One region of the Clostridium sp. MF28 genome, then DNA from elsewhere that is predicted to be linked to it. Evidence: riboswitches for the same ligand, from Rfam matches in the RefSeq annotation. Region 1 holds a riboswitch; each other region holds the start of a gene.
What was found. Region 1 has a riboswitch for cyclic di-GMP ahead of AXY43_RS03325 (methyl-accepting chemotaxis protein). Riboswitches for the same ligand answer to the same signal wherever they lie in the genome.
Positions count from the first base shown of each region.

Region 2: linked by a shared signal. The riboswitch ahead of AXY43_RS26040 (EAL and HDOD domain-containing protein) and the one ahead of AXY43_RS03325 (methyl-accepting chemotaxis protein) in region 1 are both predicted to bind cyclic di-GMP.
Region 3: linked by a shared signal. The riboswitch ahead of AXY43_RS19380 (acyltransferase) and the one ahead of AXY43_RS03325 (methyl-accepting chemotaxis protein) in region 1 are both predicted to bind cyclic di-GMP.

Region 1 is NZ_CP014331.1:786,105-794,721, reverse strand. It holds gene AXY43_RS03355 (pirin family protein) at 1-628, shown strand, start outside; gene AXY43_RS03350 (nitroreductase family protein) at 710-1,330, shown strand; gene AXY43_RS03345 ((2Fe-2S)-binding protein) at 1,484-1,663, shown strand; gene AXY43_RS03340 (HD-GYP domain-containing protein) at 1,876-3,093, shown strand; gene AXY43_RS03335 (CD3324 family protein) at 3,368-3,643, shown strand; gene AXY43_RS03330 (ABC-F family ATP-binding cassette domain-containing protein) at 3,798-5,345, shown strand; cyclic di-GMP riboswitch class II at 5,772-5,855, shown strand; gene AXY43_RS03325 (methyl-accepting chemotaxis protein) at 5,981-7,702, shown strand; gene AXY43_RS03320 (Spo0E family sporulation regulatory protein-aspartic acid phosphatase) at 8,335-8,505, shown strand; tRNA gene AXY43_RS03315 (tRNA-Ser) at 8,518-8,602, shown strand.
Region 2 is NZ_CP014331.1:5,901,150-5,909,766, reverse strand. It holds gene AXY43_RS26060 (methyl-accepting chemotaxis protein) at 1-1,351, opposite strand, end outside; gene AXY43_RS26050 (hypothetical protein) at 1,782-2,015, opposite strand; gene AXY43_RS26045 (IS1182 family transposase) at 3,005-4,615, opposite strand; gene AXY43_RS26040 (EAL and HDOD domain-containing protein) at 4,727-5,938, opposite strand; cyclic di-GMP riboswitch class II at 6,158-6,241, opposite strand; gene gltA (NADPH-dependent glutamate synthase) at 6,503-7,891, opposite strand; gene AXY43_RS26030 (sulfide/dihydroorotate dehydrogenase-like FAD/NAD-binding protein) at 7,891-8,617, opposite strand, start outside.
Region 3 is NZ_CP014331.1:4,423,824-4,432,440, forward strand. It holds gene AXY43_RS19360 (DUF4261 domain-containing protein) at 1-567, shown strand, start outside; gene AXY43_RS19365 (ammonium transporter) at 1,152-2,384, shown strand; gene AXY43_RS19370 (methyl-accepting chemotaxis protein) at 2,859-4,859, shown strand; gene AXY43_RS19375 (metallophosphoesterase family protein) at 5,118-6,023, shown strand; cyclic di-GMP riboswitch class I at 6,305-6,395, shown strand; gene AXY43_RS19380 (acyltransferase) at 6,739-7,473, shown strand; gene AXY43_RS19385 (methyl-accepting chemotaxis protein) at 7,509-8,617, shown strand, end outside.

The sequences.
Region 1 (8,617 bases):
ATTTGCAGAATACTATAATCCACATAATATAAAGTTTGGAGTTTTAAGAGTTATAAATGATGATTTAGTTGAATCTAACACTGGATTCGATACTCATCCACATAGAAACATGGAAATAATATCATATGTAGTTAACGGTGAACTTACACATGGAGACAGCATGGGAAATAAAAATACAATAACTCGTGGTCATGTTCAATACATGAGTGCTGGCACAGGCGTATATCATAGCGAGCATAATTTAGGAAAAGATGAGTTGAGATTTTTACAGATATGGATATTCCCAGATAAGGAAGATTATAAGCCTAATTATGGAGATTATAGATTTGACTGGAGCGATAGACAAAATAAATGGCTTCATATGGTTTCAAGTAAAAATGGAAATGCGCCAATAAAAATAAATCAAGATATAAATGTTTATTCTTTGGAACTTGATAAGGGAAAAGAAATTAATTTTCAAGTTAATGAAGGGAGACAGGCCTATTTGGTTCAAATAGAAGGTGGCGCTATAATAAATGACATTGAATTAAATAATAGAGATGGAATGGAAATAGTTGAGGAAGATATTTTAATCAAAGCTAAAAAGACATCTCATATTTTGATTTTAGAAATGAAGAAAGAAAATTAAGAATTGTATAAGTTCAACTAATCTTCAGAGGGAGGTTGGTTGAATTTCTTAAACAAAATAAGAATAAAAAGAGGGTTAATAATGAATGATTTTTTAAAAATTGTAAGAGAAAGAAGATCAGCTAATAAATTTATTGAAAATATTAAAATACCTAGAGAAGATTTTAATGATATATTTAGAGAACTTTCACTGGCGCCTTCTGCTTTTAATTTGCAACATGCTAGGTACTATGTTGTAGAAGACAAAGAGCTTATGGAGAAAGTTTATGATGCATCATTTAAACAATACAAAATAAAAACTGCTTCAGCAACTATAATTGTAACAGGTGATAAAAACGCATACTTATCAGCAGATAAAATTTATGAAGGCTCAATGATGCTTGGAATGATCGATAAAACTGATTATGAAATCATGCTTAATACTATTAATAGTCTTTATGAAGGCTGGGGAGAAGAATTTAAACATGATGAAGCTATAAGAAATGCCTCATTGTCAGCAATGCTATTTATGTTATTAGCTAAAAATAAAGGCTGGGACACATGCCCAATGATTTATTTTGAGAAGGAGAAAATTGGTAAGTTATTAAATATTCCAGAGAACGAAGTTCCAGTTTTAATGATTACTATGGGGAAAATGGACAAGAGTAGTAATAAAATTAGAGGATATAGAAAGCCTGCTGCTGAATTTGTGAAATTTTATTGATCAGAGCTTTTACACCCCAAATATTAATATTGGATTTAGGGTGTAAAAGCTTTGAATTTCACTATTAGTATACATAATAAAAATAAAAGTGTTAAAACTATTCAGTGTAAAAAGCTTTATATTTAATCTAACAATAACTAAGGAGGCAATATAATGGATGATGATAAAGTAATATGCGGATGTAAAAATGTTAAAGTAAAAGACATAAAGAATGCTATTGCTAATGGCGCAAAATCATTTGAAGAAGTTCAAGAAAAAACTGAAGTAGGAACTGGCTGTGGGCATTGCGTAGAAAAAAATAAAGCATTAGTTGATGAATTATTAGGAAAATAGAATTTCATAACCATATATAACACATTAGAAGTAGAAAATACTATATATAATATAAGACATAGTAAAAATTCAGTGAAAATATAACAGCAGATAGCATAATTGGTAAATGAACTAATTTTGTGGTAAAAGTACCGAAAATAGTATAAAATATTTTTATACTATTTTCGTTTTTTTATACAAAAGATAAGTTTGATGTAACAAGGAGGAGGATTATGTTATTTAGGTTAAATGAATTTCTAATGGCTGTTTCATTTGCTTTAGACTTTGTGGAGATGGATATTCTCGGGATGGCATCTAACCATGGAAAAAGAACTGCATATATTTCAATTAGTATTGCTAAAGAACTGGGGCTGAATTCAGAAGAGCTCCATGATGTAGCTGCACTTGCAATGCTTCATGACAATGGGTTAAGTGAATATAGCCTGCATGAAAAATTAGCTACAAAAGAATTAAAAAATGCAGCATTATTAGAAGGTGTAAAAGAACATTGTACAATTGGAGAAAGTAATATTAAAAACTATCCATTGCTTACTAATGTGAAAAATATAATAAAGTACCATCATGAAAGGTATGATGGTACAGGATTCTTTAGTTTAAGAGGAGAAGAAATTCCTCTAATGTCGCAAATTATAGCAATCGCAGATGCTTTAGAAAAGACCTTTGATTTGCAGAATAATAATCAAGATATGCAAAACAAAGTTTGTGAATTTGTAAGAAATCAAGAAAATATATCATTTTCTTCAAGAATTGTAAAAGCGTTTTTTAAAGTTACTGAAGAGAAAAAGTTCTGGATGAATTTAGAAAATAGTTTTATTAGTATAGAATTAGAAAAAAGAATTCCAAAGCATAGTCTGGAATTATCATTTGAAGAGATTCATGGTATAACTAATGTGTTGTCAAAGATTATTGACTCTAAATCTAGCTATACTCAAAGGCATTCTCAGGGTTTATCAGAGAAGGCGGCTATTATGGCAGATTTCTATAACTTAGAGAAGGAAGAAAAGATGAAGCTAATTATTGCTGCAGATCTTCATGATATTGGTAAACTAGCAGTGCCAAATGATGTGTTAGACAAGCCTGATAAACTTTCTAATGAGGAATTTAAAATTATAATGAAACATCCAGAGTACACTAGATTAGCACTTCAAGAAATAAAAGGATTTGAGGATATAACTGAGTGGGCTTCAAATCATCATGAAAAGTTAAATGGAAAAGGATATCCTATTGGGATGACAGATAAAGAATTAGATTTTAATTCGCGTCTTATGACTTGTCTTGATATCTATCAGGCACTTACAGAGGAAAGACCATATAGAGAGGGATTAGCCCACGAAAAGGCAATGGAAATACTAAAAAGTATGATGGACAATGGATTTATAGATACTAAAATAACTAGAGATATTGATTATGTTTTTAGTAAGTTGAGTTAAATTATAATGAAGTATCTTCTTAGGATTTAGAAATAAGAATTAAATTTGAGGCTCAAAGCGTCAAAATTGACACAAGTTATTGTGATATAATATTATAGAATAAAAAGGAAGTGAATTCATTATGTTTCTAGTAATAGTAGTTAGCTCCATGCAAAGATTATAATATGTGAAAAACTTTTGCCTGGAGCCAATATATCAACATTAAGTTTTTCATATTATAATAGGTCTTTGCATCTTCATTTAGATATTAAATGTAGAGTGGAGCGAAGAAATTATGAAATATGAAAAAGCACAAAATATATTGCCATATAATATAATTGAACTAATTCAAAAATATACAGATGGTGGATATATCTATATACCAAGAAAAAATGAAAACAAAAAATCATGGGGAGAAAATACTGAGACTAAAAGATATCTTAGTGCAAGAGATAAAGAAATTTTTAATAAGTATTCATCTGGAATGTCCGTTAAAATTTTAGCTGAACAGTATTTTTTAACTGAAGGTAGTATTAGAAGAATAATAAGGAAACAAAAAAATTCTACTTAAAATATAAGAGAAAAGGCATATTTTTCACAGTCATTACTATGAAGAATATGCCTTTTTTCAGTATGATTATAAACATTACAGATTTATTCTTAAACTTGGTCTTCATATTACATGATGATATCATTTATTATGAGGACACAAGGAGATGTAGAATATGAGTATTTTAACAATTGAAAACATGAGTCATTCATTTGGCGATAGAATATTATTTAATGATGTATCTTTTAGGTTATTAAAAGGAGAGCATATTGGACTTATTGGTGCTAATGGAGAAGGAAAATCGACTTTGATGAAAATTATTACTGATCAGATATTACCAGATAAAGGTACTATTGAGTGGAATAATAAATTCAGCATTGGTTATATGGATCAATTGGTTGATTTGAAAGAAGGAATTGATGCATTAAATTTCTTAAAAGAAGCATTTGCTAATTTATTTAATATAGAAAGTAAAATTAATAGTTTATATATTGATCTTCAAAATATGAGTGAGAAGGATATGGAAAAATCTTTAAATAAAATTGCTATTATGCAAGAAATATTAGATAAAAATGATTTCTATAGCATTAATTCTAAAATACAGGCAACTGCAGTAGGTCTTGGAATTAAGGAACTTTTGGATAAAGATGTTTCAACTTTAAGTGGCGGGCAAAGAACTAAGATTTTACTCGCTAAATTACTTTTGCAAAAGCCAGATATTTTATTACTGGATGAGCCGACTAATCATTTGGATGAAGAGCATATTGAATGGCTTAAGAATTATCTAGCAAATTATGAAAATGCATTTATATTAATATCACATGATAATGCTTTTTTAAATAATGTAGTAAACGTAGTTTATCATCTTGAGCACAAAGTATTAACAAGATATGAAGGGAATTATGATTATTTTATTAAACTATACGAAATACGAAAAGAACAGAGATTGATTGAATATAAAGAACAACAAAATGAAATAGAAAAGCTTGAAGATTATATAAGAAAAAATAAAGCAAGAGCCTCAACTTCAAAGCAAGCTAAATCAAGAGAAAAGAAACTTAATAAGATTGAAAGAATAGAAATAAAAAAAGAAATTATAAAACCTCATTTTAATTTTAAAACTGTAAAAATGCCAGAAAGTATAATCCTTGAAGTAAGCAACTTGATTATCGGATATAACAGACCTTTAAGCAAACCTTTAAACTTAAAAATGAAAAGAGGACAAAAAATTGCAGTAACAGGAGCTAATGGATTAGGAAAGACTACTCTGCTAAAAACCTTACTTGGAATGCTAAAACCTATAAATGGTGAAATTACTTTAAGTGAGCATAGAAAAATAGGATATTTTGAGCAGGAAATTGCATGGAATAGCACTAATTCAGTTTTATATGATGTTTGGAGTGAGTTTCCTCACCTAACTCAAACGGAGGTAAGAAGAGAATTGGCTAGGTGTGGATTAACAAGGCAGCATATAGATAGCCCCATTAATATATTAAGCGGAGGAGAGCAAGCCAAAGTCAGGTTATGCAAACTTATTAATGAATATACAAATGTATTAGTATTAGATGAACCAACAAATCACCTAGATATTAATGCTAAAAATGAACTAAAGCGTGCGTTAAAAGAATATGAAGGAAGCATGATTTTAGTATGTCATGAATCGGAATTTTATAAAGATATTGCTACAGATATATGGAACTGTGAAGAATGGGGGGTGCTTTAGAAAATAATATTACATTGCGGATGTAATTCTATAAGAATGTATAAAAAGAAACCTTAAAAATAGAGCGTTTAGTATCTATTTTTAAGGTTCGTCCTATTTATATATAGCATTTATTTGTGATTTATTGGTAAATAAAATTATGAAAAAATCCTAAGTCGAATTAATTTTGATTCTGCGTAGTTTTTTTCATTCTTGAATCTTAGAAAAGTACTTATTAGTTGAGATGCATTAATTTAAGGAGAACTAGTGAATTGATATGGTTGTACAGGGAAGTTTCGTATAATTAAAAATTTTCTACTGTAAATAAGAATAGTATAATCGGAAGCTAATGGAATAAATTTCGACAATTTATATTAAGCATTATTGATTTTTTTGCATGAATATGATAATATTTCTATATATTAGGTAAGTGTATTTATAAAAAATAGAACAATTGGAAGCGATGAAAAATTCTCTATATCTGGGCACTTTGAGAATTTGGAGCTAGTTGTGCAACCGACCAATTAAAACTTAGTAATCCATAAACATATTAAGTTTTTGTTGGTTTTTTATTTTTTATTAATCATTTTAATAAATATATTGTAATAATGAAATTATATTTAAGATCCTAGTATTAAGATAAGGGGGACAATAAAATGACGTGGCTTAATAATTTAAAGGTAGGTAGAAAATTAGCGATGCTTATAATTTGCTCTTTAGTAGGATTATTTGCAGTTGGAATAACCGGTTACTATTTTTTACAAACGTCTAGTAAAAGTATGGAGGTCATGTATAGTGAAAGACTGCTATCTAGTGAATGGCTTAGTGAGTCTAGAGTGCATGCAAGGGCTATATCAGCTGACATTTTTAGAATTATGGTAACTACTGATAAAAATGAAAATAGTAATTTAACAAAAGATATAAATACTCGTGCTGAAGAATTTAACAACTATATGGCTCTTTATAAAAAAATGAAATTAGATGATTTTGAGGCTGATAAGATCAGTAAGATTGATAGTAATTTAGCTAAATATAGGGAAGGAAGAAAAGTCGCACTAGATTTAGCCATTGAAAACAAAAATCAAGAAGCGTACGAATACTATGAGAAAAACGTTGAATCATATGCTGATACTTTCTTAGCTGATTTAGTTGAACTTGGAGAACATAATAGACAAATTGCTGAAAAAATAAACGCTCAGGATAAAGCAAATTTAAAAATTGCAACAGCAACATTTATAAGTATTGTTATTATAGCTTCAATATTAGCAATTTTATTAGGAATACTAATAACAAAACGTATCACAAAGAGATTAAATGACTTTGTAGTATACATGGGTTCTTTATCACAAGGTGATTTTTCTGTAAAGATAAAAGAAGAAAGTCTTAATGATAAGAGTGAATTTGGTGTTGTAAGTAATGCGATAGATAAGATGACCAAAAACATTATTGAACTAATAAAACAATTAGGAAATACATCTGAGCAGTTAGTATTATCATCTGAAGAGCTTACAGCAAGTGCTGAGCAATCAGCAGATGCATCAAATCTAGTTGCATCCGCAGTAACAACAATGGCACATGGAGCAGATGAGCAATTTTCTTTTGCTAATAGTACAAACAAAGTGGTTGAAAACATATCTAATAAGATAAATGTAGTATCTGAAAATACAAAATCTGTTTCATCGTTAACAGATAAGGCAAAAATATCAGCAAATGCTGGCGAAGAGGCTGTAGTGAAGGCAATGAACCAAATGGAAATAATAGAGAAAAAGACTAGTGAAACATCGCATATTATAAGCGAGCTTGAAGAGAAATCAGTGAAAATTGGACAAATACTTGATACAATCCAAGGTATATCAGAGCAAACAAATCTTCTAGCATTAAATGCGGCAATAGAATCTGCAAGGGCTGGGGAAGCCGGGAAAGGTTTTAGTGTAGTAGCGGAAGAAATTAGAAAGTTAGCAGAACAATCACAAGAGGCAACTAAAGAAATAGCTGGAATTATTAATGATGTACAAAACAAAACCAATAGTGCAGTTGCTGTTATGAATGAAAACTCAAAAGAAGTTAAAACAGGAGCAGATGTCGTTGATGTTGCAGGAATAAGTTTTAAGGAAATCCTTCAAATGATAATAGAAATATCTAGTCAGATTCATGAAATATCATATTCTATCACTGAAGTAACTGTAGGAACTAAAGAATCTGTTGATTCAGTAAATAATATTAAAAACATAAGTAGTAATATAGCTGATGAGACTCAAACAATATCGGCAGCGGCTGAGGAACAATTGGCATCTGTTGAGGAGATAGCTTCATCTAGTAAACTTCTATCTCAAATGTCTGAAGAGTTAAGATGGATTATAGCTAAGTTTAAAATATAGGATATCTATTAATTGTGAATAAGAAAATATACCTTTGTAGTATTATATTAAATTAGAGGGAATGCTTTTTATTATTAAATATAACTAGTGAAATAAATGTTTCTGTATTCAACTAAGACAAAATTACAATTATAGAGGAATTAATTTTTGGAAGGAAAAAGCGTTTAGAATTATTCTAAGCGCTTTTTTTGCATCCTAATCATAGTATTTTATGGTGCTTTATAGATTCATTGAACTTTAAATTAATATTTATTTGTCTTATAATCTCTGGCACGTTTACTAATATAGTAAGTATGGCGCCAACTATATAAAATATTTCATTTTCATTATTTGGCATCATAAACACCTCATTTACTTTTAATATATTAGATACACTTAAGAAATGTTAAACAATATACACAGAGAACAATAGAAAATTAGGTTATAAAACAGATGTGGAATTATTAATCCAGAAATATATAATTTTCATGCGTTCATCATATTAAGTAATTACATTTGAAGTTCTGAGGTTATACATAGAATATATGTAAATAATATGAATATTTTGGCCGCAACCTATTTATGTAACAAGTGATACATAAATTTTACTATTTAGGGGTTATACTAATAAAAAAAGTAAGGAGGGTAAATATTTGGAATATTTAAAAGAAAAAGAGATGATGATTAGTAGAATGAGACAAGCCTTATGCAAAATTATGGGCGATGAAGGAAATTCATTAGATAGGGAGGTGATTAGTGCGTGTAGAAGATTAAACTTTGCACTGAATGAGTACAATGAATTGCTAAGGAGAACAATTAAATAAATTCTCTTATATGGAAAATTGTCAGAGTGGTTTAATGGGCTGGCTTACTAAGCTAGTGAGTGTAAAAGCTCCACAGGTTCGAGTCCTGTATTTTCCAACAACTTATATTATA
Region 2 (8,617 bases), 1.0 Mb from region 1:
CACTTCCAACTGTACCTATATTTTTCTTTATATCTATAACTGTTTCTGATGACTTCTCAGCTAATTTTCTAACTTCCTCTGCAACTACAGCAAATCCTCGACCTGCATCCCCTGCATTAGCAGCCTCTATGGATGCGTTAAGTGCTAGAAGATTAGTTTGTTCAGCTATTTGACCAATAGCTTCTGCCATTTTTTCTATTTCTTTAACTATCTTTATATCCTCAATTGCTTTTTTAATCTTAATTTCTTTTTCATTATATAGGCTTATTGCATTATTAGATGATGCTTCTGCTTTTTCTTTTACATTTACCGCTCTCTTCATAATTTCATCTGAATCTAATTCTCTCTTTTCAGCATTTCTGCTAAGGTCATCTGTCAGCTTTTCTATTTCCATTGTATATGAACTAACATCTTGAGTTGCCGCACTTAAATTCATGCTTGCATCAGCAATTTCATGAGTTACAGTTTTAATATTATTCATAGTTGCAGACATTTCTTCCATTGTTGAAGTTAGATCTTCATTTGAAATTCTGACATTTTTCATACGATTAGTAAGTTCCATAATAAGATTTTTCACGTCTAATACAGCAATATTCAATGCTTTTGACATATTACCTATTTCATCATATGCATTTATATTTATTTTCTCAGTAAGATCTCCTTCCGCTAAACCATTAGCAAAATTAACTATGCTGTTTATTCTCTTTCTTAACCAAATTGCTAATCCACCACTTAATATGGCTAATATCAATGCTGAAATAACAATAAATATTGCAAGAAATTTAAACGAATTTTTAAAAACTGCGTTACTTGATTCTGATGTTGCTTTGGCCGCATCAATATTTTCATTTATTACAACATTTATATCATTTGCTATCTCTTCTCTTAAAGTAAAATACTCCGAATTATATAATGTAATAGCTTCCTCATAATTATTGTCAGTAACATCCTTTATTATCTTTGTTCTTATATCCCTATACCTAGTTAATGAATCTTTAACTTTTTTATAATCAGCTTCTTCTTTTTCACTAGAATAAGGTATTTTTTCAATTTCTTCAAAAGTTTTATTATTTAAATCAGATAAATCTGCTAAATCTTTTTGTGCCTCATCTATATCATTTTTAAAATTACTATTAATAATATGTTCCATATCAGATAGTCCTAAGTTAATATTACTTTTTACTACGTATAACTTTTGAAGTCTCATTAAATTATTATTATAAATTTTATCTGTATTTATATTTAGTTTGTTCATGCTAAATAGACCAGCTATGCCGACTAAAACTAAGAATACAGTACATATCACACTACTTCCTATTAATTTTTGGGATATTTTCATTTTCTTAAACATTGTATTTATCCTTCCCTTCGTCCTTTAAGATATAAAAGTTATCATGTTTAATCCCAATACCTAATTCCATAATCATTCTATAAACTACTAAGCTTAATCACTTATTTTTACATAAATATCAAAAACTAATAAGCAATTTACTTATACTCTAAATTATACCACAAAATTCACTCAATTTACATGAATCCGATAATTATTCTCATATTGTTTAATTCATTTCCTTTAAAAATAGATATGATAAAAGTTCCACGAGAAAAAATGGATTCAATTTCCATCCGCTGATTATTTTCAATCTTGTTAAATAGATTCCTATGTAACTTTTTCACACTCTTAACCTCATTACAATTTTCCAAAAACAAAAAACAATCTCCTCATCTTTTAATAGAGACTGTTTTTAATTTAGTATAATTCTCTAACTAAATATTTTTTTCTAATTTATTATATCAACAATATCAAACATTGCTGTCATTTCTATAAATACTTGTTTTTTGCAACAAAACTCTCTTTTTGAAATATGACAATTAGCAATTGCTTTGCTCGAGTTATCAGATTTATATTTCTCCAGCTTTTCTTGAAGTTCTTCAAGACATAGATCGTGAATTGCTTTAATAATATCTTCTTCCCATATACAAGCCGGGTAACTATTTATCACTTTTATTTTCATTAATTTCACCTCGTATTAATAATGGGGTGTAAAATCCAATAAATATTAACTACTGAATAATATTTATTATATAATAATCAGATGAAATTAATATTGTGACTGAAACATCAATGCATTGTAAATTACTACTCTTTAGCATATTATGCTTTAAATAAATTTAGAAATCCCCTGTAAATTTATCATCAATTTACAGGGGATTTACTGTTAGTAGGTATAGTAAAATATAGGAGTGTTATGTAACCACATATTAAGGGGTATATGGGAATCAATTTTTACACACTCAATATATTATTCGTTAATAAATATAATTTTCTGACATAAAACATAAATTTTTCTGATAAAAAGTATATTCTCATTGTTATCAATCATAAATTTTATTATCCCTTTATAATTGAAAGGAGTACTTAGTAAATCTCGAAATATTATTATTTTGTCATTACTTTTTTTATTTTTATGTATAATATCTTTAAATTTCGCAAATAATTATTAGTGAAAATATTACTTTTCAACTACACCAAAAGAGATAGCATTTATTAATCTAACTGCTATCTCTTTTCACATTAAAGATCAGTTTCTAAAACTCCTATCATTTTTTTGATTTAATTACTTATACCTATTAGCAATTTTAGAATATTTATCCTAAAATTTAATACTATTCCAATGAAAAATAATATAATATTATTTTTTTTTGCCATTTGCACCTTTTTTATATTTTTATTGTTGAATTAAAACAGTTTATGTCGTATAATGTTAATGTAAATATACAATTTACTTATATTGAAATTTTTCCTAGAGTTTTGATATAGTATTTTCTTTTTTTACCAATTAGAGTAAGGGAGTGTCGCAAAATGATTAAATTTTAATCAGGAGCGATGCTCCTTTTCGGTTTAAGCCAGCAAATCTCCAAATATTTGAAATACAATATTAATTATTTAAAGAATTCTGATTTTTAAGCACACTAAAATAAGCCTAGTTAATTTATTCCATAATTAGGCAGTAGGTTTCAATTCATGAAGATGATTCTGAGTTTTTTCATTTTGTATTTTTGAATGTAATTTGTTAATATTGTAACCAAAACAAAGCAAAATAAATTCAGTTTGAACGCTATTTTTTCCACGTGTTAAAAATCTATTGAATTCATAATCACTTTTTAGAACTTCAAATGCTCCTTCGACCTGAATAGATCTATTCATTCTTAATTTAGTTCCAAATTCAGTTGTAATATTTTTATAGGATATTTCACGCTTTTCCACAAAAGTTTTTGAAACCTGCATTTTTCTATTTCCTTTTGCTTTTGTGCATTTTACTTTGTAATCGCAATTATCACAGTTTTCGCATTCATACACAGTTACTTCTGATTTGTATCCACTTGCGGATTTTCTATAAATAATAGAGGTAGGTATTAATTTTCTATTGTTATGACAAATATAAAAATCCGATTCAGCATCATATTTCATATTTTCGCGCTTACTTATATCATTTTTAAAACTTCTTTTTTTCCACTTCTCATAAGTTTGTGGTTTTATATAAGGAGTTTGCTTATTTGATTCTAAGAATAAATAGTTTTCTTCGCTTTCATAACCTGAGTCTGCAATTATATTAAGATATTTACGACCAATTTTTTCTTTCATATTATTAAGCATAGGTATTAATGTTGCTATATCATTTCTATCATCAAATATTCCGACGCCGGTTACGTATTCACTTTCAACTGCGATTTGCACATTATATGCAGGTTTTAATTGACTATTTCTCATATGATCATCTTTCATATGCATGAAAGTTGCGTCTGGATCAGTTTTAGAATAACTATTTCTTTTTGAAAATATTTTTTTACTCAAATTATATTTTTCTTCTCTCTCTTTATATTCAGATAGTTGCTCTGTCCACTTTTGAATTTTGGTTTTTCTTTTACCAATTCCATGAACAAACTCTATGTTTCTTTTCTTTTTTTCATATTCAAGCCATTGAAGAATTTTATCAATATCATCTATTAATGTTTCTTTCTGAACAGTAAATTTTTTTAATTCTCCAAGGTTAATATTTTCTAAAAGAACAAGAATTTTATCAAACATTTTTTCTTCATTTTTTAAAATAGTTTTTTTCCAAACAAATGTATAACGATTAGCATTCGCTTCGATTTTAGTACCATCAATAAATGCATTTTCAAATAGTATTTCATTTTGATTTGCTAAATAATTAACTTGTTGATAAAATAAATCTTCAATTACCTCATTTGAAATATAGTCTTTACGAAATCTACTGATTGTAGCATGATCCGGTGCCTTATAACATTGAAGTAACCACTTAAAATTTATATCTCTTTTGCATGCTTTTTCGATTTTCCTGCTTGAATAAATATTTTGAGAATAAGCATATGATATTATTTTGAACATAATTTTAGGTTCCACTGCCGGTTTTCTTCCAACGGAAGAGTACGCCTTATACAACTTCGTGTAATCTAATCCCTCCAATACATGGCTTAGCAAGCGGACTGAATCATCTGATGGTATTAAATTTTCTAGATTTAATGGTAATATAAGTTGAAAATTATCATTAATCTCAGTATAATCTTTATTGTGTAATTTGGTTTTTAGCATAAGTAAATTATACAATGAATGTGAGTTCTTCGGAATTCACATTTTTTATATCTAAAAAAATGAGCCGCTACAAAACTAACTATGTTAGTTTTGCAACAGCCCCTTATTTTTTTAACTCACAACATCATCTGCCCATTTTATAGCATCTATATAGGCTTCTGCAAGCTTATTATCATTAACCCCTATTTCCTTAGTATAAAACTCAACATTTTCCCACTGACCCTTTTCATAGTTAATAGCCAATTTCAATATTTTATTCAAGTAATTATCTTTTTCAATTAGTCCTTCCTTTATTTCATCATCTATATATAATTCTTTTAAGATCACTTCAATTGAACAATTTAAAATTGCGTCCATAACTGAAAATAATCCTACCATATAAGCTGAATAAACATTATTTTTATACTCACTCATATTACATATTAATTCACATAACTTCGCTCTCTGCAATGAGACTTTTATAAGTTCATCTGTGTTATTTTCCTTTAGATCATTTAGCAGAACTACATATAACCATTTTATAATCTCTTTTCTTCCCAAAAGTGCAATAGCATATTTTATAGATCTTACTTCATTCTTTAGGCAGTATGCAGACGAATTTATCAATTTGATTATTTTATATGATAAACCTAAATCCTTTATTATTAGTTCCTCTAATTTATTAAAATCAAAATCGTCTTTATTAATTAACTTTAAAATTTTTATTGCTGTATCTTTGTTAGTCGGAATGTTTTTTCTGGAAAGCACTATTGGTTTACTAAAATAATATCCTTGAAAGTATGAATATCCTAGTTTCAAAGCCTCATCATATTCTTCTTTGTTCTCTACTTTTTCAGCTAAAAACTTTATTTTATTATTTATTTTTTTTAGTTCAAATACTTTCTTTCTTTCTCCCCCTGTAGTGATTTTAAAATCTATCTTTATAATATCAGCTATTTCTATTAATTTAATATATTTAGTATGGAATACAAAATCATCTAATGCTAATATAAATCCTCTTTTCTTAAGTCTTTTACACGCATCCACAATTTCATCATTTGGTTCTATATTTTCTAAAATTTCTATCACAACATATTCTTTAGGAAGTATGGTTGCTATTTCTTTCTTTATCAATTCTTCAGTAAAATTTATAAATGCCTTCTTGTTATCAGTAATATCTTTGAAGTCAAATGTATAAAATGTATTAGCTATAACCTTTAAAGTTGCTTCATCCCCATTAGTATTGTTATAGAAATTATTTTGTCCATTTCTAAATAGAAGTTCATATGCAACAACTTCATTTTTCCTGTTAAATATAGGCTGTCTAGCTACAAAAATATCCATAACAGTCTCATCCCCTTCATTAATACTTATATACCTCTTAATTTAACCCTTACTGTAGCTGTAGTATAATTGTAATTCATAAAAATTGAAATCTTCTCTCAATGAGCTTACTTACGTAATGCTTAAACTTAAGATATATAAGTTCTTATTTATATATAAATCAAGTAAATTTTTTCACATAAAAAACCAATTAAAACTAACTAATAAAATAATTAATTAATCTTAATTGGTCGGTTGCACAACTAGCTCCAAACCCTTAAAGTGCCCACTTAGAAAGAATTCTTCATAGCTTCCAATTGTAATATAATACATTAATATGTACTCATTTCATATATATGAAATATTATCATCAATCTATAATAAAATCAACAAATAATATCATTAAGAATACTAAATTAGAGATTTTTAAGGAAATTTTAAGATTATTTCCTCTTTTTATAGAGACATTATTTTTATTTTAAAAATAACTTTTCTTAAATATCGTCTAAAATTATAAACAAAAAAAGATTAGTTACATCTATATTTCCTTGTAACTAATCTTCTTAATATATAATATGTTAAATGCTATCTACTTAAATATTCATCTATTGCTGCAGCAGCTTTCTTTCCTGCTCCCATTGCTAAAATAACAGTTGCAGCACCAGTAACTGCATCTCCACCAGCATAAACACCTTCTTTAGTTGTTAATCCATCTTCACTAGCAACTAAACAAGATCTACCATTGATTTCTAAACCTTTAGTAGTTGATGAAATTAATGGATTTGGTGAAGTTCCAAGTGACATTATTACTGTATCTACGTCTAACACAAACTCTGAATTTTCCTTAACTACAGGTTTTCTTCTTCCTGAAGCATCTGGTTCTCCAAGTTCCATTTTAACGCATTTCATTCCTTTAACCCATCCATTTTCATCTGTTAAGATTTCTGTTGGATTAGTTAAAACATCAAATATTACTCCTTCTTCTTTAGCGTGATGTACTTCTTCTGCTCTTGCTGGAAGCTCTGATTCACCTCTTCTATATACTATATGAGCTTCTGCACCAAGTCTTAAAGCAGTTCTTGCTGCATCCATAGCAACATTTCCTCCGCCAACTATAGCAACTTTTTTACCTGCTTTAACTGGAGTATCATATTCTTCTTTAAAAGCTTTCATTAAGTTTACTCTTGTTAAAAACTCATTAGCTGAAAATACACCATTTGCATTTTCTCCTGGTATTCCCATAAACTTTGGAAGACCTGCTCCTGATCCAATGAATACAGCTTCAAAATTTTCATCTTCAATTAATTGATCTATAGTTATTGTTCTTCCCACAATTACATTAGTTTCAATTGTTACTCCAAGCTTCTTTATGTTTTCAATTTCTGCTTTAACAACATCATCCTTTGGTAATCTAAATTCAGGTATTCCATAAACTAGAACTCCACCCGCTTCATGTAGTGCTTCAAATATAGTTACATCATAACCTTTTTTAGCTAGGTCTCCTGCACAAGTAAGACCAGCAGGGCCACTTCCAATTACCGCAACTTTCTTCCCTTTAGAAGGTTCTGTTTGTGATAAATCTACTTTATTTTTTCTTGACCAGTCTGCGGTAAACATTTCTAATTTACCTATAGCTACAGCTTCACCTTTAATTCCTAGTACACAGTTACCTTCACATTGATTTTCTTGTGGACATACTCTTCCACAAACCGCTGGAAGTGCACTATATTTTGCTATTTCTTTAGCAGCACTTTCAAAATCTCCAGTTTTAGCCTTTGATATAAATCCTGGAATATTGATTGATACTGGACATCCCTCAACACATTTAGGATTCTTACAATTTAAACATCTATTTGCTTCTTTTATAGCATCATCTTCATTATATCCTAAACAAACTTCCTTAAAGTTTTTTGCTCTTACTTCTGGAGCTTGTTCAGTAACAGGTGTTCTTTTCATTCTATCGTTCATCTCTATTACTTATCCTCCTTACATCCACAACCACCATGGTTATGAGTGTTTCCTTCTTCATGTTTTAATAATTCTCTTCCTTCTTCTGTTTTATACATAGCTTGTCTTCTCATTGATTCATCGTAATCTACTAAATGTCCATCAAATTCTGGTCCATCAACACATGCAAATTTAACCTTTCCTCCAACAGTAACTCTACAAGCACCACACATTCCAGTACCATCAACCATTATAGGATTTAAACTTACTACAGTTGGAATATTTAATTCTTTAGTTAACATTGAAGTAAATTTCATCATTATCATTGGTCCAATGATAACAGCTTGGTCATATTTCTTACCCTGATTATTAACTAATTCCTTAAGCATATCTGAACCAGTTCCTTTAAAACCGTACGAACCATCATCTGTTGTTACGTAAAGATTTCCAGCAACTGCCTTTAATTCTTCTTCATATATTAATAAATCTTTATTTCTGCTTCCTAAAATAACATCTACAGCTATCCCATGTTCGTGCATCCACTTAACTTGAGGATAAACTGGAGCTGCTCCTACGCCTCCTGCAATAAAGATAATATTTTTCTTTTTCAATTCTTCTAGATCTTCATGAATAAATTCACTTGGTACACCTAATGGACCTACAAAATCAGAAACATAATCTCCAACATTAAATGCTGCTAACTGCTTAGTTCCTTTTCCTATAGCTGCAAAAACTATAGCCACTGTACCTTTT
Region 3 (8,617 bases), 2.5 Mb from region 1:
CAATCATTTGACTATGTAAATAAAGAAGAATTTGAAAAATGTAATGTTAGAGTTTTGGTTACAGATATAATGGCTATAGGATTAAATTATGCTGAAAGAATAGAACTTTTTCAAAAAACTCTTTATTCTATAGTTGAATTAATTCCATGTGAAGGCATTCATTTTAATATTACTGAACAAGTAATAAGTAGGGAAGAGTATTTAAAAAACAATCCTCTAAATGATGATTATGATGTTTTAATTGGTATATTAAATGTAAGATTATTTAACATTGAAAATAATGAGAATGAGTATGTAATGGATACATTAGGATTATCAGCAGTAGGTTTATGTGATTTACAATGCCATTTTAAAAATTTAGATCCAGGCGAAATATCGAATATTTTATATTCTTATGGATATTACATTTTTGAAAATAGCGATGTTCTTGAAGAAATAGACACCATAGAAGGAATTACGGAAAATAGTAAGTGGAAATGTCGACATGAAGTTGCGCTTGCTGAACCCGAACGTGTTGTATTAGATATAAATCCTGGAGAAGATTTTTCATGTGGATATAGAAATTAATCAATAATATGTATATAAGAATTTAATTTTTAATTAGAACTCTCTTGATTTAATGTAAAAACAAGAGAGTTTTTTATTCTCTAGGAATTCATATTCAAGTTAAATCTGTGGATAAGTTATGGAAAAGACTAATTCAGAAAGTTATGGTTTGCAAAGAGAATAAAAAATAAATCATATTCGCCTGCCAAATTTCTCTCACATGTGTTTAAAAAGGCAAATGCGTAAAAAAATCTACATATATGAAAAGAGTGTGAAGCACAATATTGAACTTAGCCAAAGTCGTCTGAGATTTTGTTATTTTACCTGGCCCGTATGTATAATGAAAAAAATAATTCATATTTAAAAATAACTAATAATAAATTATCATTTTATATTGACATATAAAACATGGGATAGTAAACTTATAAAAGTAATTTAAAAATTTAAAGAAATATGTAGAAAACAACGGCGTTTTCATTTCAAAAAAGATATATCTAGTATGGGTATACCTTCTTTGGAGTGAAGCGTCTTTTTTATTTTTTAACAACTTAGAATAAGCAATTGTACTCAAAATTTAATTAAATTTATTCAAGGGGGAATAGAAAATGGAATTATTAAACGGCGCAGATATGGGATTTGTAATTATTAGTGCAGCGTTAGTAATGCTAATGGTGCCAGGATTAGCTTTATTTTATGGAGGTATGGTTAAAAGCAAAAATGTATTAAGTATTACAGTACATAGTTATGCAGCTCTTGTTATTATATCTTTACAATGGATTTTTATAGGTTATACTTTAGCCTTCGGTCCAGATGTAAAAGGAGTAATAGGTGGTTTAGATTGGAGTTTCCTAAAAGGTATAGGAATGGCGCCTAATGCGGATTATGCAGGCACAATACCACATTTAGAATTTGTAGTATTTCAGTTAATGTTTTCTGCGATTACTGCAGCTGTAATTTCAGGTTCTGTTGCTGAACGTATGAATTTCCCGGCGTTTATAATATTGATTATTTTGTGGAGTACATTTGTTTATGATCCTATTTCTCATTGGGTATGGGGAGCTAATGGATGGTTAAGGAATTTAGGAGTCCTTGATTTTGCTGGAGGAAATCCAGTAGAGATAAACTCAGGAGTTTCTGGACTAGTTGCGGCAATTGTTGTTGGTAAAAGAAAGAGAGCGATCCCTGAACCACACCATATACCTATGGCAATATTAGGTGGAGGGCTTTTATGGTTTGGATGGTTTGGATTCAATGCAGGAAGTGCTCTTGCAATGAATTATGTAGCTGTAAATGCATTCTTTACAACTAATACTTCAGCGGCTGCAGGAGCAGTTGCATGGGTACTTTGTGAATGGTTGCTCTATAAAAAACCTACAGCCTTAGGAACAGTAAGTGGAGCTATAGCCGGGTTAGTTGCAATAACTCAGGGGGCAGGATTCGTGAGCCCTATATCAGCTGTGCTTATTGGAGCAGTTGGCGGAGCATTAAGCTTTTTCGCAATAGCTATATTGAAGAGGAAATTAGGATACGATGATGCCTTAGATGCTTTTGGCTGTCATGGAGTAGCAGGAATTTGGGGATCTATAGCGACAGCTATCTTTGCATCAAAGGCAATTAATCCAGCAGGGAGTGATGGATTAATATATGGTAACTTTGCACTTTTAAAAGCTCATTTAATTTCTACTTGTGCAACTGCCTTGTATGCAGCAGTTGCGACATTTGTAATACTTAAAGTAATGAGTTTAGTAATGGGCTTAAGAGCTACTTCAGAACAGGAAGCAGAGGGATTAGATATTTCCTTACATGGAGAAGAAGCTTATTCAGGATTAAATATGTAGAAACATAATAATAAATAATGTATAAGAATTTAGTGAAAGCAAAATCCAGGTTACTAATATAACTTGGATTTTGTTTTTTTATTGTCTAGGAAAGTATAGAATTTTTTGATTTTGAAAGCCAGTGATACCAATGGGGTATAAGGATATTGACCTGTAAAAAATGGTATAAAGAAAGAGCGTGGCGCAGCCACTTTTGTTCTTCTTTAGGAATTTATATTCCAGTAAAATTGAGGGTATAACCTAAAAAGGTTGATTTTTAATTTTTTCTATCAAAAATAAATATAAATTTGTCAATTTAAATGAGAATGTGATAATAAATAAGAAGATTTATTAAAATATTGCTAATAAATATGACTAATGTCAAAAAAAATGTCATTTTTGAGCATAGTTTCATAAAAAGAATATAAAATGAGATATTTTGGCATATTTTGCGATATAATATGAGTTGAAGTTAATTATGAGGTGGGGGAAAATATGCATAAAGCACAAAGTCAAATTAAATCAGTAAGTATAAGGTTATACTTACTGATTACAATTGCTATGTTAGCAATAATACCAGTAGTTATTTTAGGTATCATTTCTACAACGACATCAAGGAGGAGTAATGAAAAGAGTTTTGATGAAAATAGAACTTTACTCTCAAATATAGGACAGGAAATAATAAATAATAAGATTACATATTATGAAGATACATTGAAAACATTAATTGAGAATAATAATTTTAATATTGAAGAATCACCATATAATAAATTGAATGGAGATATGAAATTAATTAAGAAGACTGATGAAAGTATTTTAAATATATATTATTCAGACAACACTGGAAAAGTATTTCAAATACTTGATAGTAAATTGCCAGATGATTATAACGCTACAGAAAAATCATGGTTTAAAGAGACTATAGAGAATCCGAATAAATATATTATTCATAGTCCTTATCAAGATAAAATAACTGGAAAAAGCGCAATAACAATATATAAGGCTGTGATTAAAAATAATGTACCGGTAGGCGTTATGGCTATAGATGTAGAGCTAAGTGAACTAGCAGATCAGTTATCAAGTATAAAATACGGACAAACCGGAGAGTTTATTATTACTGATAAAGATGGTGTAGTTATTTCTGACAATGACAAAACTAAAATTGCTGGAACAGAGCCAACTGAATACAATTGCTGGAATCAGATATCAACTGGTGATAAAGGTAAAATCAAATTCAATTATAATAATAGTACATATGAGGGGTATTTTGAGACCTCGGAACTTACTGGATGGAAGTTAATACTAAAAATCCCATCTAGTGAGCTAAGGAAATCAGAAAATGATTCAACTATAGCATCAATTATAATTATATTTGCAATAGCGGTAATCACATTAATTATAACTATGGCTATTGCTAGGAGAATAAGTAAAGGAGTAAATTCCTTAAAAGATGGAATGGAAAGAACTGCGAATGGAGAATTTAACAAAGAAATTATTATAAATAATCATATTCGCGAATTTATAATTCTAGAAAATAGTTTTAATAAAATGCAGAAAAATATTGCAAAATTAATTAAGAGTGTTGATAATTCGGCAATAAATGTTAATAAAAATGCTATAAATTCAGTTAGTATGAGCAAAGAAGTAGCAATGTCGATGAATCAGGTAAGTGAGACAATAAATCAAATATCAAGTGGAACTATGGAGTCTTCTAACAATTTAGAAATGATATCACACAGCATGGACTTACTATCTCAATCTATGAATAAGATAGAAGAAGCGACTGAAAGTGTAAATGGTATGGCAATAAAAGCAAATGATTTAGGTAAAGATGGAATAAAGATTGTAAAGACCGTTATAAATAAATCATATGAAACTAAAAAAAGTACTGAATCAGTAAAAGATGTTGTAAGTGAAGTTTCGGAAAGTATAATGAAAATAGGCACCATGAATAAGGCAATAAGTGCGATTACAGAGCAAACAAATCTTTTAGCCTTAAATGCAGCAATAGAAGCAGCTAGAGCAGGAGAAGCAGGAAAGGGATTTGCAGTAGTCGCTGATGAAATAAGAAAGCTTGCAGAAGAGACATCAGTTTCAGCCAAACAAATAGATGAAATAATAAAAGAAATAAAAAGTAAATCAGAATTAGCAGTTGACAGGGTATTAGAAACAAGTGGAACAGTAGATGATCAAGAGCATGCAGTTAAAGAATCAGAAGTGATATTTACAGAAATAGTAACAGCTATAGAAAGTTTAACAGAAAAGGTGAGTAAAATAGCTGAAGGTGTGAGCACCATAAATAATATGAAGGATGATGTAGTTGAAAAAGTAGAAAACTTATCAGCGATATTAGAAGAAACAGCATCGGGAACAGAGGAAGTTTCAGCGACAGCGCAAGAAGTGACAGCGTCAACAGAAAGCTTTGTTGATAATTTTAATAATTTAAAAGATATGGCTGAGGAATTGAAAGAAAAAATTGAAGAATTTAAACTATAAAAATATAAAATCATTATGATATATATGTTGTAATAATAAATTTACGTTTAAGACTCTAGTGAGCCAAGTGATAAATTAATTGATAAATGTAGAAATTTAATTAAAAAATATATATTTAATGTTTTATAAGATATAAAGGATTGTTGCAAAATGCAATGATCCTTTTACAATTTAAAATAAGGTCTAATTAGCAAATAGTTAGTGTCAGATACAACCTAGTTTTCATATAATATTATATTTTAAGAAAGGTGAATATATATGAAAAATAACCTTAGGTTTGATAGTAATGGCAAGTTTAAAATAGTTCAATTTACAGATATACATGAAGGACCGAGCAGAGACAAATCTATAGAGCTTATAAATAAGATATTAGATTACGAAAACCCCAATATGGTTATATTATCAGGAGATATTATTGATGGCAAATGTCAGACAGCAGAAGATGTAAAAAAAGCTATAAATCATATAGCGGAGCCAATGGAAAATAGAAATGTACCTTGGTGTATAGTTTTTGGTAATCATGATGATGAACATAATATGATGACGAAAGAAGAAATGATGAATTTATATATGAGCTTTAAACATAATCTGAGTCAAGTGGGGTATAAAACTTTTGATAGGATAGGTAATTATAATCTTCTTGTAGAAAGTTCAAAAGATAAAACGCCTAAATTTAATATATATATGATAGATTCAGGAAAATACGCTCCTGCCATTATTGGAGGATATGATTGGATAAAACTTACTCAAATATGGTGGTATAAAAGAACAGCGATAAATTTGAAGAAAAAATATAAAAGATTAATACCTGCGCTTATGTTCTTTCATATACCTTTAAAGAAGTTTAAAAAGGCATGTAAGACTGGATTAGTAAATGGTGAAAGGCTTGAAGATGAGAGCTGTGCCAAGATAAATTTATGCTTATTTAACAAAATAGTTAAAATTGGTGATGTGAAAGGTATATTTGTAGGGCATGATCATTTTAATAATTACTGTGCTACTTTAGATGGTGTTAGGCTTGGATATGCTGGATATACTGGATACGGAGGATATGGAGATGACAAAATTCCTCGTGGTGCAAGAGTATTTTTAATTAATGAAGAAAATCCAGCTGATTTTAAAACTTGGACAAGAAGAGAGTTTGATACAGAACTTAAAAAGTAAATTCTATAAAAGAATAATTTTAGGAGATATATTTTCATGAATTGGTATATATGAAATTGAAGAAAATTATTGATTTTTAAATGAATTTATTAGCATGGCGATAAGAAAAATATATATAATATATTTAAATTTATAAATATATTATATTGAATAAATGGTATTATATTGAATTAAACGATTAAATAATATCCATTTTTACAATATTGTAACTTAAATTTAGTGTATATAAGTTGAAAAATGTTGTAAAAGATGTAATAATAGAATAAAAATGAAAAAAATATAATATCAATAGGCACACTTATTGAAAAATAGGGTCGCAAAGCTATGAGTCTAAGGAAAAATTTAATTTTCTATGATTGTCAGGTTGCCAAAATGTATCTATGAATAATAAATTTTATATTTTAATTTTGGTGTCCACAATTATGTAGACACCATTTTTGCGCTCTTAAAACTTACAATAAGAAAGCTATTTTTATTATTTTTTCATGTGCAAAGTATTTGCTGCTAGAGATTCGAAGTTTGAATTATAAATAATATTAAAAGATCAGAAGGGAGTGGAGAAGGCTAATAAAATATAATCATAGTAATTAGTAGCAAAACTAAAATAAGTTGGACAAACAGTTTGACTTAATGTTGCTTATAAAATCGCGTTGAAAGTTTGACTATGAAGGAGGCGAAAAGATTATTTTTTGCGATTTTAATAATCTGAAATGATATGAGTAAAATAGACGAATTATTAAATGAAGTAGAAGTCATAGTAAAACAAGGGATAAATAAAGAGGGCGTAATAGAAATTTTAAATTCTCTAAAATGTTATTTTCCATACGAAATATTAGATGAAATGAAATTATATGGGGACTATTTACCTAAAAATAATGAATTAGAATTTTCAGAAGAAAAAAGATATCTTCATTTTTTATGGGATGTACTAGATAAATCACCTATGTGCTTAATTGCCAATTTTGCTATTCCTTATAGACAGATATTAGCAAAAAAATTATTTAAGTCATGCGGAAAGAATTTTATAGCTGAAGAAAATGTACGTTTCAATGTTCCTGACAATATAGAAATAGGAGATAACGTATTTATGAACAAAGGTGCTTTCCTAGATTCAAAAGGTGGAATAACAATAGGTAACTCAGTAGGAATTGGCGAAGGCGTTACAATTTTTACTCATTCTCATGAGGAGCATGAACATGAATTAAGGACATATGCAAAAGTAGTAATTAAAGATTACGCTAAAATATATTCTAATTCAACTATATTGCCTGGAGTAACAATTGAAAAACAAGGAATAGTAGCAGCTTCTTCTTTAGTCGGTAAAAATGTTGAAAAAAATGAGTTGGTAGCGGGTATACCAGCAAAGGCTATGAGAGAGAGAAAAACATTAGATAGAAATCAGGAAGAATTAAAGCATATATGGTTGCATAACGGTGAATTTCAAGATTAAAAAATTTGTACACCTTAAGGAGGAAATGATTAATCATGAGAATATCATTTAAATCAAAGTTAATGGTAATAATATTGCCGCTAGTAATAGTTGGATTGATATCGCTGACAGGATTTGCATATATTAATTTTAGGAGCATTATAGAAAGCGAATTAGTGAATTCCATGTCATTAAGAACAACAGAAGCAACTGGTCATATTAATACATGGCTGACGAGTAGAATGGCAGAAGTTCAAGAAACAGCTCAAAGCCCAGTGCTTAAACAAGTTTTGGAAAAAAATCCTGGTTTAAATTTAAATAGCACAGATGGATCATTAAACATAATAGATGATTTAAATTTATCAAGATTTAATTTTATTAAAAATACATATCCAGACGAATATGCAGCAGTCCATATACTAAATAGCCTAGAGCCTAGTGAATGGAGTAACGCTGATAGTTTGAATAAGCTACAAGCGAGATTTTATAATGTAAGCAATGGAAAATTTGCAACTGCTAATTGGGCTAAAGGTGCTGCAACAGAAGCTTCAGAAAGATATTCAAAGACAAATGGCGTTCCTTATGATGCAATATTTAAGCCTACATATTCTGAAGCTTATGATAAGAATGTTGTAATGATGGTTGCGTGGAATAAAGATGCACAAGGAAAAGTTACAGCAGGAGCTGCCTCAAGTTTAGCTATTGAAGCAGTAGAAAATCAAGTTAAAAATCTAAAATATGGTCAAAAAGGTTACGGAGTATTATTAGGAAGTGATGGAACTTTTATAGTTCACCCAAATAAAGATTGGGCCATGAAAGAGAAAATAAATACAGTTAACGATTCAGATCTTACTAAACTTAATGAAGCCATTCAAGGTGATAAACCAGGAGTTTTTAAATTTGGAAGTGGATCTGAGAAAAAAATTGCATTCTATGCAAAGGCACCGATTTCTGGTTGGACAGTTATAAATGTTGTTTATGAGGATGAACTTTTTGCTTCATCTAATCATTTGATACTGATTATGATTGGGATAGTTATAGCTATTATCGTAATTTTATCAGCAGCTATATTTACAGCAGCAACTAAGTTGATCAAACCTTTAGTACGCCTTAATGAGTTCGCGGAAGTTATATCTACTGGAGACTTAAGTGGTTCGATAGAAGT